Sinobacterium norvegicum: one gene and its partners. The main gene of each other region encodes a partner of the protein of the gene in region 2 in a complex. Links are inferred from orthologs where the notes say so. Each region holds a gene or a part of one and is shown on either strand. Other genes may lie near its edges. The genes, in order: L9P87_RS02930, frdD, sdhC, sdhA and sdhD.

The links.
Region 1: frdD (region 2) and L9P87_RS02930 share a complex: the UniProt entries of both Escherichia coli proteins name them as parts of the enzyme complex. The link is inferred for Sinobacterium norvegicum from one-to-one orthologs.
Region 3: frdD (region 2) and sdhC share a complex: the UniProt entries of both Escherichia coli proteins name them as parts of the enzyme complex. The link is inferred for Sinobacterium norvegicum from one-to-one orthologs.
Region 4: frdD (region 2) and sdhA share a complex: the UniProt entries of both Escherichia coli proteins name them as parts of the enzyme complex. The link is inferred for Sinobacterium norvegicum from one-to-one orthologs.
Region 5: frdD (region 2) and sdhD share a complex: the UniProt entries of both Escherichia coli proteins name them as parts of the enzyme complex. The link is inferred for Sinobacterium norvegicum from one-to-one orthologs.

Annotation. Positions count from the first base shown.
Region 1 is NZ_CAKLPX010000001.1:668,595-671,539, forward strand. The notes cover bases 125-2,945. They hold L9P87_RS02930 (succinate dehydrogenase iron-sulfur subunit), read right to left. Parts: upstream 1,979-2,945; coding sequence 1,271-1,978; downstream 125-1,270. Other genes in these bases: L9P87_RS02925 (2-oxoglutarate dehydrogenase E1 component), read right to left, coding at 125-985; sdhA (succinate dehydrogenase flavoprotein subunit), read right to left, coding at 1,997-2,945. In the rest of the region: more of L9P87_RS02925, read right to left, coding at 1-124. UniProt on the Escherichia coli protein: Two distinct, membrane-bound, FAD-containing enzymes are responsible for the catalysis of fumarate and succinate interconversion; the fumarate reductase is used in anaerobic growth, and the succinate dehydrogenase is used in aerobic growth.
Region 2 is NZ_CAKLPX010000003.1:289,515-292,625, reverse strand. The notes cover bases 66-3,052. They hold frdD (fumarate reductase subunit FrdD), read left to right. Parts: upstream 66-1,380; coding sequence 1,381-1,725; downstream 1,726-3,052. Other genes in these bases: L9P87_RS13290 (DUF2846 domain-containing protein), read left to right, coding at 2,715-3,052; L9P87_RS13300 (fumarate reductase subunit C), read left to right, coding at 978-1,370; L9P87_RS13305 (succinate dehydrogenase/fumarate reductase iron-sulfur subunit), read left to right, coding at 160-975; frdA (fumarate reductase (quinol) flavoprotein subunit), read left to right, coding at 66-160. Outside these bases: more of frdA, read left to right, coding at 1-65; more of L9P87_RS13290, read left to right, coding at 3,053-3,111. UniProt on the Escherichia coli protein: Two distinct, membrane-bound, FAD-containing enzymes are responsible for the catalysis of fumarate and succinate interconversion; fumarate reductase is used in anaerobic growth, and succinate dehydrogenase is used in aerobic growth.
Region 3 is NZ_CAKLPX010000001.1:671,415-674,535, reverse strand. Bases 125-3,121 are described here. They hold sdhC (succinate dehydrogenase, cytochrome b556 subunit), read left to right. Parts: upstream 125-1,434; coding sequence 1,435-1,809; downstream 1,810-3,121. Other genes in these bases: sdhA (succinate dehydrogenase flavoprotein subunit), read left to right, coding at 2,176-3,121; sdhD (succinate dehydrogenase, hydrophobic membrane anchor protein), read left to right, coding at 1,806-2,174; gltA (citrate synthase), read right to left, coding at 125-961. In the rest of the region: more of gltA, read right to left, coding at 1-124. UniProt on the Escherichia coli protein: Membrane-anchoring subunit of succinate dehydrogenase (SDH).
Region 4 is NZ_CAKLPX010000001.1:669,976-672,917, reverse strand. It holds sdhA (succinate dehydrogenase flavoprotein subunit), read left to right. Parts: upstream 1-557; coding sequence 558-2,327; downstream 2,328-2,942. Other genes in the region: L9P87_RS02930 (succinate dehydrogenase iron-sulfur subunit), read left to right, coding at 2,346-2,942; sdhD (succinate dehydrogenase, hydrophobic membrane anchor protein), read left to right, coding at 188-556; sdhC (succinate dehydrogenase, cytochrome b556 subunit), read left to right, coding at 1-191. UniProt on the Escherichia coli protein: Two distinct, membrane-bound, FAD-containing enzymes are responsible for the catalysis of fumarate and succinate interconversion; the fumarate reductase is used in anaerobic growth, and the succinate dehydrogenase is used in aerobic growth.
Region 5 is NZ_CAKLPX010000001.1:671,047-674,023, reverse strand. It holds sdhD (succinate dehydrogenase, hydrophobic membrane anchor protein), read left to right. Parts: upstream 1-1,293; coding sequence 1,294-1,662; downstream 1,663-2,977. Other genes in the region: sdhA (succinate dehydrogenase flavoprotein subunit), read left to right, coding at 1,664-2,977; sdhC (succinate dehydrogenase, cytochrome b556 subunit), read left to right, coding at 923-1,297; gltA (citrate synthase), read right to left, coding at 1-449. UniProt on the Escherichia coli protein: Membrane-anchoring subunit of succinate dehydrogenase (SDH).

The DNA of each region.
Region 1 (2,945 bases), on a different replicon or contig from region 2:
AGTGTGATGGGTTAAATGCCATGGCTAAATGCACTTCGCCACCACTGGTCATCACATTAGAAGACAAACCTTGATGGTACTTAACGTCAGCAGAACCAACATATTTTGCCTTACCATCAAACTCATCAAATAGTTCTTTTGGACTCTTACCCAGAGTATTGATCAAGACATTGAGGCGACCACGGTGCGCCATGCCAATCACAACTTCTTGTACGCCGTATGAGCCCGATCGTTGAATCAGCTCATCGAGCATGGGAATCAAACTCTCAGCTCCTTCTAAGCCAAAACGCTTGGTACCTGGATAACGTGAGCCAAGGTACTTCTCCAAGCCTTCCGCAGCGCTCAGTCGTTCAAGCACATGACGCTTAACCTCATCCCCATACTGAGGATTAGAACGCACAGATTCCATGCGATTCTGTAGCCACTGCTGCTCTTCAGCAGAGTCAATATGGGCAAATTCAACACCAACATTGCCACAGTATGTGGCTTCCAATGTCTCGATAATTTCTTTCAGCGTTGCTTCAGATTTACCGGTATAAAGATTGGAGGTTTGAAAAGTGGTATCGAGGTCGGCTGCTGACAATTGATGAAAATGGGTATCCAAATCAACCGGCGGCTGGCGCTGCCATAGACCAAGGGGGTCTAGATTGGCTTTTTGGTGTCCACGGTTACGATACGCGGCAATAAGATTGACGACTCGAACCTGTTTACGCTCATACTCAGTACTCACACCTTCAACCGGTGCCGCAGCGGGACGCAACTTGGATTTACCGAGTAATTCGAAATGTTCTACGATAGGAGAGTGAGGCGTGTCTTGACTAACAACCCCCTCTACTCGAGGAAGCTTTTCGAAATAGGTACGCCAGTCTTCGGCGACCGAATTTGGATCTAAAATGTACTGCTCATAGAGGTCCTCTACATACGCAGAGTTACCGCCACTAATATGCGAACTGCTTCGTAGCAGTTCCATTATGCTCTCTTGCATTATCACACACCTTAAGATGGGAGCAATTACTAAACCCATAAGACAGGCACTGGTGGTGCGCCCCAAAGAAACACTGTCACATCGATAGACGACAGCGTTCTCAGTCTTCGTTAGTAACTAGGATTTTATCCAAAACCCCCGGGAGATATAGCCTATGTTTAGCCACATAATCGCTAAAACTACGATTGTTTCACCCTTTTATTAAGACGGGTCTCACTCTGCCTTAATAGGACGGGAGGCATTGTAAAACACCTCCACCCAAACCACTAGAGCCAATTCAACAATTTATGTTGCATTAGCCAATAGCATGTTACGAATGTGACCGATGGCCCGTGTTGGGTTAAGGCCTTTCGGACATACGTTTACGCAGTTCTGAATACCGTGACAGCGGAATACGCTGAACGGATCATCCAATGCTGCCAAACGCTCTTCGGTAGCCGTATCACGACTATCCACGAGAAAGCGCCAAGCCTGCAACAAACCACTTGGACCGATGAAACGATCTGGATTCCACCAGAACGACGGACAAGAGCTTGAACAACACGCGCACAGAATACATTCATAAAGACCGTCAAGCTTAGCACGGTCCTCAGGGCTCTGAAGGCGCTCAATAGCTGGCGCCGGCGTATCATTAAGCAGGTAGGGCTTAATTTTCTTGTACTGGTTGTAGAACATTTCCATGTCGACAACCAAGTCACGAACAACCGGCAAGCCAGGCAGCGGACGAATAACTAACTTACCGCCCTTCAAACCCGCCTCAGACAATGGCGTCACACACGCCAAGCCATTCTTACCGTTAATATTCAAACCGTCAGAACCACACACACCCTCACGGCATGAGCGACGGAAAGAGATACTAGAATGCTCAGCTTTTAACTGCTCAAGCACGTCCAATACCATGATATCTTTACCCTGTGTATCCAACTCATAGTCCACCATGGCGGGCTCTGAGTCAGTCGCAGGGTTATAGCGATAGATAGATACTTTTAACATCTTTTGCTGCCCCTCTTATTAGTACTTACGTTCTTTAGGCTCAAACACTGGCACAGTCTTCGGCTTAAAGTTCACCGCACGCTTTGCCACACGCTTTTCACCGGGGTAGTACATAGAGTGACACAACCAGTTTTCGTCATCGCGATCCTGGAAATCGTCACGGGCATGCGCACCACGACTCTCTTTACGTACTTCAGCTGCAATCGCTGTCGCTTCCGCAACCTCAAACAAGTTCTGCAGCTCTAAAGCCTCGATACGCGCAGTATTAAAGGCGTCAGACTTATCGTCAAGACGGACATTTTCAACACGTGGACGAAGATCGGCAAGCTTCTTAATACCTTCCTGCATGAAATCACCACGACGGAATACGCCGAAATGGTTCTGCATAATGGTTTGCAGCTCTTTACGTAGATCGGCAACTTTCTCGCCTGAATCTGAGGCGTTGAGCGTATTCAAACGCGCCATCGCTTTATCGATATCAGCCTCGGTTGCGCCATCCAGCTCAATGCCTTCACGCAATGCCTTCTCGATATAAAGACCGGCAGCACGACCAAAGACAACCAAGTCCAGCAGCGAGTTACCGCCCAGACGGTTGGCACCGTGAACAGAGACACAGGCAACCTCACCACAGGCGTACAAGCCGTTGATAACGGTATCATTGCCATCTGCATCCATGGTCAATACTTGACCGTGAATGTTAGTCGCAACACCACCCATCATATAGTGACAGGTTGGCACGACAGGAACCGGCACCTTAACAGGGTCGGCATGGGCAAACGTCTGTGATAACTCACAGATACCAGGCAGCTTACTGTGCAATACTTTTTCACCGAGGTGATCAAGCTTAAGGAATACGTGATCGCCATCAGGACCACAACCACGCCCCTCTAAGATCTCAAGCGTCATTGAACGAGCAACAACATCACGACCCGCAAGATCCTTCGCGTTTGGCGCATAACGTTCCATG
Region 2 (3,111 bases):
CGATGAGAACTTCTTGAAACATTCGATCACTCACTATGACGGTGAACAAGCGCCAAAGCTGGACTATCAAGACGTTAATATTACCCGTTCAAAACCAGCGGCCCGACTCTACGGCGCAGCCGCTGACGCCGCTAAAGCGCAACCCCAAGGAGGTGCATAATGGACAAGGTTAGCGACAATAACGGTGCCACCATCGACGCCACGGATATCAAAACCCTGCGTATTGAAATACAGCGCTATCTGCCCGACAGCGATGACGAACCCCGGTACGAGCACTTCGACATACCCTACGACGAAAACTGGTCGCTGCTCGACGCACTGCAACACATTAAAGAGGATGTCGACCCAACGCTGTCCTATCGCTGGTCCTGTCGCATGGCTGTCTGTGGCTCCTGCGGCATGGTCATCAACGGCAAAGAGAAGTTAGCTTGCGAGACGTTTATCCGCGACTACTATCCCGGCAAGATGCGGTTGCAGCCACTCAACAACTTTACCATCGAGCGTGACCTCGTCGTCGATCAAGAGGATTTTTTGGCCAAGCTTGAGGCGGTTAAGCCCTATATTATCGATGCGGCGGCGGCTACCAAGCCGCCCAAACCAAAGAAGCAACAGCAGATTGCTGCCAACGGTGAATACAAACAGCTGCCCAAGCAGGTGGCGATGTTCAGCCAGTACAGCGACTGCATCAACTGTCTGCTGTGCTACTCGGCCTGTCCGCAGTTTGGCCTCAATCCCGACTTCGTCGGCCCCTCGGCAATAGCGTTAGCTCACCGTTACAACGTCGACAGCCGCGACTACGGCAGCGATCAACGACTGGAAACGCTGAACAGTAAAGACGGTGTATGGAGCTGTACCTTTGTCGGCTACTGCTCTGAGGTTTGCCCCAAATCGGTCGACCCGGCCTCGGCTATTCAGCAACAAAAAATCAGCGGCCTGACCGACTGGGCGCTGTCTAAACTACCCGGAGGGTCTTGATCATGAGTCGTAAACCGTATACGCCAAAATTGTCTAAAACCTGGTATTTAGACAACCCCTTCTTTACCAAATACATGGTACGTGAGGGTTCGTCGATTCTGATGGCCTACTTCTGCCTTAACCTGTTAGCCGGGTTTTCCAGCCTGGTCAGCGGCGAGATGGCATGGAATAACTGGCTGGCGGCACAGTCAAACCCGGTACTGTGGCTGCTCAATATTGCCAGCTTACTGCTGTGCAGTTACCACACCATTACCTGGTTTTCGATTGCCCCCAGAGTGGCACCACCGGTGTTTATCGGTGATAAAAGATTGCCACTGAGCGCCATTGGCATTGTCCACTGGCTTACCTTTGTCATCGCCAGCATCGCCGTCATTGGCGGCGCTCTCATCGCCTAAGAGGAATTGAATGATGAAATGGAAACATAACGAGCCTTTCTTTTGGGCCATGTTCGGAGCGGGCGGCGTCGTATCCTCCTTCGTGCTACCGGCTATTATCGCCGTCATCGCCATCGCCGTTCCCATGGGCTGGGTCAGCCTCGACTATCAATCGATGCACGCCTTTGCCGACCATTGGTTGGGCGGTATTATCATCGCGGCGGTGATCTCGCTGTCGCTGTGGCATGCCATGCACCGTATCTTCCACGGTTTACACGATGTCGGCATCCACGCCGGCCCGGCAACCAAAATGGCCAGTTACGGCCTCGCCGCCATGGCCACGGGTTTGTCGGTGGCGTTTTATTTTATGCTGTAAGCCGTAGACACGGCCTCGAATGCAATGTTCGAGGCCATTTTTTTAACCTAATTCCTCTCACCTCTGCCAGAACCTGAGCCAACGAACGACGCGCCATCAGTCACCGCCCGCTGCCATGATCGGGCTGCGCTTTTGGCACAACAACAAAGATCAGGCCTCACTTTGCACGCCACAAGTACGTCCCTGTAAACTCGGCGCCAGCCTCCCTGCTGCGATGGCACTGTGGCGACATCGGCAGTCACTGGGAAGTGAGGCGCTTCGATCGACAGAAGCACTGTATGTAAATACAGTAAAAATAGTAATATTGCCCCTCTTTTCCGCATAACGCCGAGAATAATGTAAGTTATTTCAGAATACCTTGTAGTTTCAGCAAGATATATGCATAAATTAAGGGATACATATGGCAGGTTATACCGACTGCAGCGGCAAGCATTAAAAACAGTACGATTCCGCTCATTTTTTGTCGAATAAGTTGCTGCCTTAATAAACAATAAATATTAACTACTTACTGGCTTAATTCGGCAATACTAAAAGGGTGATAGGCGGAACGTTCCGCTTTATGGGGGATTTGGGGTGTTATACCGACTCTTCCTAGGTTTTTCGTTATTACCGACTAGTCAGTAGAATAAGCGTTATGTGTCTAGATAGGTTCCTGAAAGGTGAGCATGATAATTAGGGTTTTTAGCGTAATTACAGGGCTGTGCTTCATCATTGTATTTGGTGTAATGATTTTTATCGGGCAGGACGGGTTGCTGTCTCAATTATGCGGAATAATGACTGGCTTATTGTTTTTTGTTTATGGAATACTAGGACCCAATAAAATGGGCAAATACCTACCAGGCATGGTGAAGAAAATTGGCTAAAAGACACATAACAAAACGGTCAATGAACGCCTGCGGCTGGACAGCTTTAAGCGCTGCTTCGCAGCAAAGCTGCCCATTACCTAAGCGTTAGGCTCTACAAAAAATCACTATCGAGATTATTTTACAATGACAAAAGTTACATACTTAATATTAATCACTCTTGTTTTATCTGCTCTTTCTGGCTGCGGTTCAGTAGCAAGCGGAGCCAAGTTTCAAGACTATCAATCCACTATTCAAAGCACTGGCAGCACTGCTAATGTAATTGTTTTTAGGCCAGACAGAGTGACAGGCAGTGGTGACACTATGCTTATATTCGCTAACGGAGAAAGTAAAGGTGAGCTATTGCCAGTTGGGTTTCTAGCATTTGATATTCCAATAAAAGACACAACCCTCCACACTGATACCGCAGGAATTGATAGACAGTACGCTCTACAGCCTAAAGCAGGTGAAACCTATTATTTCATCACAGAATTCAGCAACTATGTTATGACCGGAGCTTGGGATTTAGTGCCTACTACAGACT
Region 3 (3,121 bases), on a different replicon or contig from region 2:
TCATCACGCGTGCACGTGGGTCGAAGTTTTTGTAGACGCGATGACCGAAGCCCATGAGGCGGAATGGGTCATTTTTGTCTTTGGCGCGAGCAACAAAATCATCGATGTTAGAAACATCGCCAATTTCGCCAAGCATGTCCAGAACAGCTTCGTTAGCGCCACCGTGTGAGGGTCCCCAAAGCGCTGCGATACCGGCAGAGATACAGGCGAACGGGTTGGCGCCTGTTGAGCCAGCAAGGCGAACGGTAGAAGTAGAGGCGTTCTGTTCGTGGTCGGCATGAAGCAGGAAGATGCGATCCATAGCCTTAGATAGAACAGGATTTACCTTGTATTCTTCGCACGGATTACTGAACATCATATACAGGAAGTTTTCTGCATAGTTCAGGTCGTTGCGAGGATAGACGAAAGGTTGGCCAATACTGTACTTGTAAGTCATGGCGGCCAGCGTCGGCATCTTGGCGACAAGGCGCTGAGCTGATATTTCGCGGTGACGCTCATCATTGATATCGAGCGAATCGTGGTAGAAGGCAGCAAGGGCGCCTACTACGCCACACATAATGGCCATCGGGTGGGCGTCACGACGGAAACCATTGAAAAAGTGGGTTAACTGGTCGTGAACCATGGTGTGATAACGAATGTTGTTATCGAATTGTTCTTTTTGTTCAGCATTGGGAAGCTCTCCATAAACCAGTAAATAACAGGTTTCGAGGAAGTCTGACTTCTCTGCTAGCTGCTCGATAGGGTAGCCGCGGTGTAATAGAACACCTTTGCCGCCATCGATATAGGTGATCTTTGATTCGCAGGATGCGGTGGATACAAAGCCAGGGTCGTATGTGAAATACCCTTTTGCTGTAAGTCCGCCTACGTCAACGACGTCTGGGCCTATGGTGCCGGACATTACCGGTAATTCAAGGGGTGTGTCTAGTCCATCCAACGTCAGAGTTGCTTTACGCTCACTCATTTTTGGCTCCTGTCAACTTATTATTACATTCAGAAAGTGTCCCTCATGAGGACGGCATCACTATAAAGAGATAAAAGCGTTTGTCAATTCTGTCGATGCTTGGTGGACGTAAATTTAGGCTCCAATTTAACGAAAAATAGTAAAAAATCGGCTTACTGTCGTTTAATGTATTGAATGTGTACGAAAACGGTGCCCTGTAGCACTGATTCAGTGCAAGTATCACTATGGGGAATAATACGTATAAGTATCTATACAAGAGCTGTTTTAACTGGTCTATAACATTGTAATTTCGTTATGTTACTCATATAATTTCGCCAGAATTTTCAGTGCTCATTATCTGAATGCGTAATTTAGTGGGTGAGAAATTGATGATTCTACAATAAGACGTATGAGGTTTGCCGTTAAAAGCAGCCTTGGCACTTTCCGATAAACCGCCTGCATAAATTGGCAATATAAAGAAGTGTAAATGAGTCGTGAAAGATAATAGACCTGTTAACTTAGATATTGGGACAATTAACCTCCCTCTTACCGCATACACCTCAATCCTACACAGGATATCAGGTGTGTTCATTTTTGCCGGTGTGGCACTGTTGTTGACCTTGTTGTCTTCTTCATTAGAGAGTGAAGAAAGCTTTAAGGCTGCTGTTGAGTGTTTGCAGTCGCCTGTTGCAAAGTTTGCTTTGTGGCTGGTGCTGGCTGGTTTGATTTACCACTCTGTTGCCGGTGTTAGGCACCTGGTTATGGATCTCGGCATTGGCGAGACTCTTGAAGGTGGTTTGTTGGGCGCAAAGATAACTGTTGTTGTCTCTGCTGTATTAATCATTGCTGCAGGAGTGTGGATACTATGAATGTAACTTCAGTCACTAGCTATGGTCGCAGCGGTTTGGCCGATTGGTTGATTCAGCGTTTAACAGCCTTAATTTTGGTTGTTTATTTTGTATTTCTAGCGGGTTTTGTTGCCTGTAATGATATTACGTTTGTCGTCTGGTCGGAGCTGTTCGCTCAGACTTGGATGCGTGTGTTCAGTGTTATGGCGCTGATTGCATTATGTGCTCACGCTTGGATTGGTTTGTGGTCGGTTTCCACCGATTACTTCACCGAGCGCATGCTGGGTTCGAAGGGTAATGTTGTTCGTTGGTTGTTCCAAGCGACCGTCGCTATTGTCACTTTTACGTACCTTGTTTGGGGCGTACAGATCCTGTGGAGTGTATAGCATGACTATTCGCACTATTTCTTTTGATGCCATCGTAATTGGTGGTGGTGGTGCAGGCATGCGTGCCTCGCTACAAATGGCTCAGTCTGGTTATAAGACTGCGGTTATTACCAAGGTTTTCCCAACACGCTCTCATACTGTTTCTGCTCAAGGTGGTATTACCTGTGCAATTGCCAGTGATGATCCGAACGATGATTGGCGCTGGCACATGTACGATACCGTTAAGGGCTCTGATTATATCGGTGACCAAGACGCGATCGAATATATGTGCTCTGTCGGTCCAGAGGCTGTTTTCGAGTTGGATCACATGGGTATGCCTTTCTCGCGTACCGAAGAGGGGCGTATTTATCAGCGTCCTTTCGGTGGTCAGTCGAAGGATTTTGGTAATGGTGGACAAGCTGCGCGTACCTGTGCTGCTGCAGACCGTACCGGTCACGCCCTATTACACACGCTTTATCAGAGCAACCTTAAGAACAATACAGTGTTCTTTAATGAATGGTATGCGGTTGATTTGGTAAAGAATGCCAACGGTGAAGTTGTTGGTGTTATCGCGATCTGTATTGAAGATGGCGAGACTGTTTTTGTTAAGTCTAAGGCGACAGTCTTGGCAACAGGTGGTGCTGGCCGTATTTATGCTTCTACTACTAATGCTCACATTAATACCGGTGACGGTATCGGTATGGCGCTACGCGCCGGTGTTCCTGTTCAGGATATCGAAATGTGGCAGTTCCACCCAACGGGTATTCACGGTGCCGGTGTTCTGGTTACTGAGGGTTGTCGTGGTGAGGGTGGCTATCTGATTAATAAGGATGGCGAGCGTTTCATGGAACGTTATGCGCCAAACGCGAAGGATCTTGCGGGTCGTGATGTTGTTGCTCGTTCAATGACGCTTGAGATCTTAGAGGGGCGTGGTTGTGGTCCTGATGGCGATCACGTATTCCTTAAGC
Region 4 (2,942 bases), on a different replicon or contig from region 2:
AGTCGCCTGTTGCAAAGTTTGCTTTGTGGCTGGTGCTGGCTGGTTTGATTTACCACTCTGTTGCCGGTGTTAGGCACCTGGTTATGGATCTCGGCATTGGCGAGACTCTTGAAGGTGGTTTGTTGGGCGCAAAGATAACTGTTGTTGTCTCTGCTGTATTAATCATTGCTGCAGGAGTGTGGATACTATGAATGTAACTTCAGTCACTAGCTATGGTCGCAGCGGTTTGGCCGATTGGTTGATTCAGCGTTTAACAGCCTTAATTTTGGTTGTTTATTTTGTATTTCTAGCGGGTTTTGTTGCCTGTAATGATATTACGTTTGTCGTCTGGTCGGAGCTGTTCGCTCAGACTTGGATGCGTGTGTTCAGTGTTATGGCGCTGATTGCATTATGTGCTCACGCTTGGATTGGTTTGTGGTCGGTTTCCACCGATTACTTCACCGAGCGCATGCTGGGTTCGAAGGGTAATGTTGTTCGTTGGTTGTTCCAAGCGACCGTCGCTATTGTCACTTTTACGTACCTTGTTTGGGGCGTACAGATCCTGTGGAGTGTATAGCATGACTATTCGCACTATTTCTTTTGATGCCATCGTAATTGGTGGTGGTGGTGCAGGCATGCGTGCCTCGCTACAAATGGCTCAGTCTGGTTATAAGACTGCGGTTATTACCAAGGTTTTCCCAACACGCTCTCATACTGTTTCTGCTCAAGGTGGTATTACCTGTGCAATTGCCAGTGATGATCCGAACGATGATTGGCGCTGGCACATGTACGATACCGTTAAGGGCTCTGATTATATCGGTGACCAAGACGCGATCGAATATATGTGCTCTGTCGGTCCAGAGGCTGTTTTCGAGTTGGATCACATGGGTATGCCTTTCTCGCGTACCGAAGAGGGGCGTATTTATCAGCGTCCTTTCGGTGGTCAGTCGAAGGATTTTGGTAATGGTGGACAAGCTGCGCGTACCTGTGCTGCTGCAGACCGTACCGGTCACGCCCTATTACACACGCTTTATCAGAGCAACCTTAAGAACAATACAGTGTTCTTTAATGAATGGTATGCGGTTGATTTGGTAAAGAATGCCAACGGTGAAGTTGTTGGTGTTATCGCGATCTGTATTGAAGATGGCGAGACTGTTTTTGTTAAGTCTAAGGCGACAGTCTTGGCAACAGGTGGTGCTGGCCGTATTTATGCTTCTACTACTAATGCTCACATTAATACCGGTGACGGTATCGGTATGGCGCTACGCGCCGGTGTTCCTGTTCAGGATATCGAAATGTGGCAGTTCCACCCAACGGGTATTCACGGTGCCGGTGTTCTGGTTACTGAGGGTTGTCGTGGTGAGGGTGGCTATCTGATTAATAAGGATGGCGAGCGTTTCATGGAACGTTATGCGCCAAACGCGAAGGATCTTGCGGGTCGTGATGTTGTTGCTCGTTCAATGACGCTTGAGATCTTAGAGGGGCGTGGTTGTGGTCCTGATGGCGATCACGTATTCCTTAAGCTTGATCACCTCGGTGAAAAAGTATTGCACAGTAAGCTGCCTGGTATCTGTGAGTTATCACAGACGTTTGCCCATGCCGACCCTGTTAAGGTGCCGGTTCCTGTCGTGCCAACCTGTCACTATATGATGGGTGGTGTTGCGACTAACATTCACGGTCAAGTATTGACCATGGATGCAGATGGCAATGATACCGTTATCAACGGCTTGTACGCCTGTGGTGAGGTTGCCTGTGTCTCTGTTCACGGTGCCAACCGTCTGGGCGGTAACTCGCTGCTGGACTTGGTTGTCTTTGGTCGTGCTGCCGGTCTTTATATCGAGAAGGCATTGCGTGAAGGCATTGAGCTGGATGGCGCAACCGAGGCTGATATCGATAAAGCGATGGCGCGTTTGAATACGCTCAACGCCTCAGATTCAGGCGAGAAAGTTGCCGATCTACGTAAAGAGCTGCAAACCATTATGCAGAACCATTTCGGCGTATTCCGTCGTGGTGATTTCATGCAGGAAGGTATTAAGAAGCTTGCCGATCTTCGTCCACGTGTTGAAAATGTCCGTCTTGACGATAAGTCTGACGCCTTTAATACTGCGCGTATCGAGGCTTTAGAGCTGCAGAACTTGTTTGAGGTTGCGGAAGCGACAGCGATTGCAGCTGAAGTACGTAAAGAGAGTCGTGGTGCGCATGCCCGTGACGATTTCCAGGATCGCGATGACGAAAACTGGTTGTGTCACTCTATGTACTACCCCGGTGAAAAGCGTGTGGCAAAGCGTGCGGTGAACTTTAAGCCGAAGACTGTGCCAGTGTTTGAGCCTAAAGAACGTAAGTACTAATAAGAGGGGCAGCAAAAGATGTTAAAAGTATCTATCTATCGCTATAACCCTGCGACTGACTCAGAGCCCGCCATGGTGGACTATGAGTTGGATACACAGGGTAAAGATATCATGGTATTGGACGTGCTTGAGCAGTTAAAAGCTGAGCATTCTAGTATCTCTTTCCGTCGCTCATGCCGTGAGGGTGTGTGTGGTTCTGACGGTTTGAATATTAACGGTAAGAATGGCTTGGCGTGTGTGACGCCATTGTCTGAGGCGGGTTTGAAGGGCGGTAAGTTAGTTATTCGTCCGCTGCCTGGCTTGCCGGTTGTTCGTGACTTGGTTGTCGACATGGAAATGTTCTACAACCAGTACAAGAAAATTAAGCCCTACCTGCTTAATGATACGCCGGCGCCAGCTATTGAGCGCCTTCAGAGCCCTGAGGACCGTGCTAAGCTTGACGGTCTTTATGAATGTATTCTGTGCGCGTGTTGTTCAAGCTCTTGTCCGTCGTTCTGGTGGAATCCAGATCGTTTCATCGGTCCAAGTGGTTTGTTGCAGGCTTGGCGCTTTCTCGTGGATAGTCGTGATACGGCTACCGAAGAGCGTTTGGCAGCATTGGATGATCCGTTCAGC
Region 5 (2,977 bases), on a different replicon or contig from region 2:
GAATCGTGGTAGAAGGCAGCAAGGGCGCCTACTACGCCACACATAATGGCCATCGGGTGGGCGTCACGACGGAAACCATTGAAAAAGTGGGTTAACTGGTCGTGAACCATGGTGTGATAACGAATGTTGTTATCGAATTGTTCTTTTTGTTCAGCATTGGGAAGCTCTCCATAAACCAGTAAATAACAGGTTTCGAGGAAGTCTGACTTCTCTGCTAGCTGCTCGATAGGGTAGCCGCGGTGTAATAGAACACCTTTGCCGCCATCGATATAGGTGATCTTTGATTCGCAGGATGCGGTGGATACAAAGCCAGGGTCGTATGTGAAATACCCTTTTGCTGTAAGTCCGCCTACGTCAACGACGTCTGGGCCTATGGTGCCGGACATTACCGGTAATTCAAGGGGTGTGTCTAGTCCATCCAACGTCAGAGTTGCTTTACGCTCACTCATTTTTGGCTCCTGTCAACTTATTATTACATTCAGAAAGTGTCCCTCATGAGGACGGCATCACTATAAAGAGATAAAAGCGTTTGTCAATTCTGTCGATGCTTGGTGGACGTAAATTTAGGCTCCAATTTAACGAAAAATAGTAAAAAATCGGCTTACTGTCGTTTAATGTATTGAATGTGTACGAAAACGGTGCCCTGTAGCACTGATTCAGTGCAAGTATCACTATGGGGAATAATACGTATAAGTATCTATACAAGAGCTGTTTTAACTGGTCTATAACATTGTAATTTCGTTATGTTACTCATATAATTTCGCCAGAATTTTCAGTGCTCATTATCTGAATGCGTAATTTAGTGGGTGAGAAATTGATGATTCTACAATAAGACGTATGAGGTTTGCCGTTAAAAGCAGCCTTGGCACTTTCCGATAAACCGCCTGCATAAATTGGCAATATAAAGAAGTGTAAATGAGTCGTGAAAGATAATAGACCTGTTAACTTAGATATTGGGACAATTAACCTCCCTCTTACCGCATACACCTCAATCCTACACAGGATATCAGGTGTGTTCATTTTTGCCGGTGTGGCACTGTTGTTGACCTTGTTGTCTTCTTCATTAGAGAGTGAAGAAAGCTTTAAGGCTGCTGTTGAGTGTTTGCAGTCGCCTGTTGCAAAGTTTGCTTTGTGGCTGGTGCTGGCTGGTTTGATTTACCACTCTGTTGCCGGTGTTAGGCACCTGGTTATGGATCTCGGCATTGGCGAGACTCTTGAAGGTGGTTTGTTGGGCGCAAAGATAACTGTTGTTGTCTCTGCTGTATTAATCATTGCTGCAGGAGTGTGGATACTATGAATGTAACTTCAGTCACTAGCTATGGTCGCAGCGGTTTGGCCGATTGGTTGATTCAGCGTTTAACAGCCTTAATTTTGGTTGTTTATTTTGTATTTCTAGCGGGTTTTGTTGCCTGTAATGATATTACGTTTGTCGTCTGGTCGGAGCTGTTCGCTCAGACTTGGATGCGTGTGTTCAGTGTTATGGCGCTGATTGCATTATGTGCTCACGCTTGGATTGGTTTGTGGTCGGTTTCCACCGATTACTTCACCGAGCGCATGCTGGGTTCGAAGGGTAATGTTGTTCGTTGGTTGTTCCAAGCGACCGTCGCTATTGTCACTTTTACGTACCTTGTTTGGGGCGTACAGATCCTGTGGAGTGTATAGCATGACTATTCGCACTATTTCTTTTGATGCCATCGTAATTGGTGGTGGTGGTGCAGGCATGCGTGCCTCGCTACAAATGGCTCAGTCTGGTTATAAGACTGCGGTTATTACCAAGGTTTTCCCAACACGCTCTCATACTGTTTCTGCTCAAGGTGGTATTACCTGTGCAATTGCCAGTGATGATCCGAACGATGATTGGCGCTGGCACATGTACGATACCGTTAAGGGCTCTGATTATATCGGTGACCAAGACGCGATCGAATATATGTGCTCTGTCGGTCCAGAGGCTGTTTTCGAGTTGGATCACATGGGTATGCCTTTCTCGCGTACCGAAGAGGGGCGTATTTATCAGCGTCCTTTCGGTGGTCAGTCGAAGGATTTTGGTAATGGTGGACAAGCTGCGCGTACCTGTGCTGCTGCAGACCGTACCGGTCACGCCCTATTACACACGCTTTATCAGAGCAACCTTAAGAACAATACAGTGTTCTTTAATGAATGGTATGCGGTTGATTTGGTAAAGAATGCCAACGGTGAAGTTGTTGGTGTTATCGCGATCTGTATTGAAGATGGCGAGACTGTTTTTGTTAAGTCTAAGGCGACAGTCTTGGCAACAGGTGGTGCTGGCCGTATTTATGCTTCTACTACTAATGCTCACATTAATACCGGTGACGGTATCGGTATGGCGCTACGCGCCGGTGTTCCTGTTCAGGATATCGAAATGTGGCAGTTCCACCCAACGGGTATTCACGGTGCCGGTGTTCTGGTTACTGAGGGTTGTCGTGGTGAGGGTGGCTATCTGATTAATAAGGATGGCGAGCGTTTCATGGAACGTTATGCGCCAAACGCGAAGGATCTTGCGGGTCGTGATGTTGTTGCTCGTTCAATGACGCTTGAGATCTTAGAGGGGCGTGGTTGTGGTCCTGATGGCGATCACGTATTCCTTAAGCTTGATCACCTCGGTGAAAAAGTATTGCACAGTAAGCTGCCTGGTATCTGTGAGTTATCACAGACGTTTGCCCATGCCGACCCTGTTAAGGTGCCGGTTCCTGTCGTGCCAACCTGTCACTATATGATGGGTGGTGTTGCGACTAACATTCACGGTCAAGTATTGACCATGGATGCAGATGGCAATGATACCGTTATCAACGGCTTGTACGCCTGTGGTGAGGTTGCCTGTGTCTCTGTTCACGGTGCCAACCGTCTGGGCGGTAACTCGCTGCTGGACTTGGTTGTCTTTGGTCGTGCTGCCGGTCTTTATATCGAGAAGGCATTGCGTGAAGGCATTGAGCTGGATGGCGCAACCGAGGCTGATATC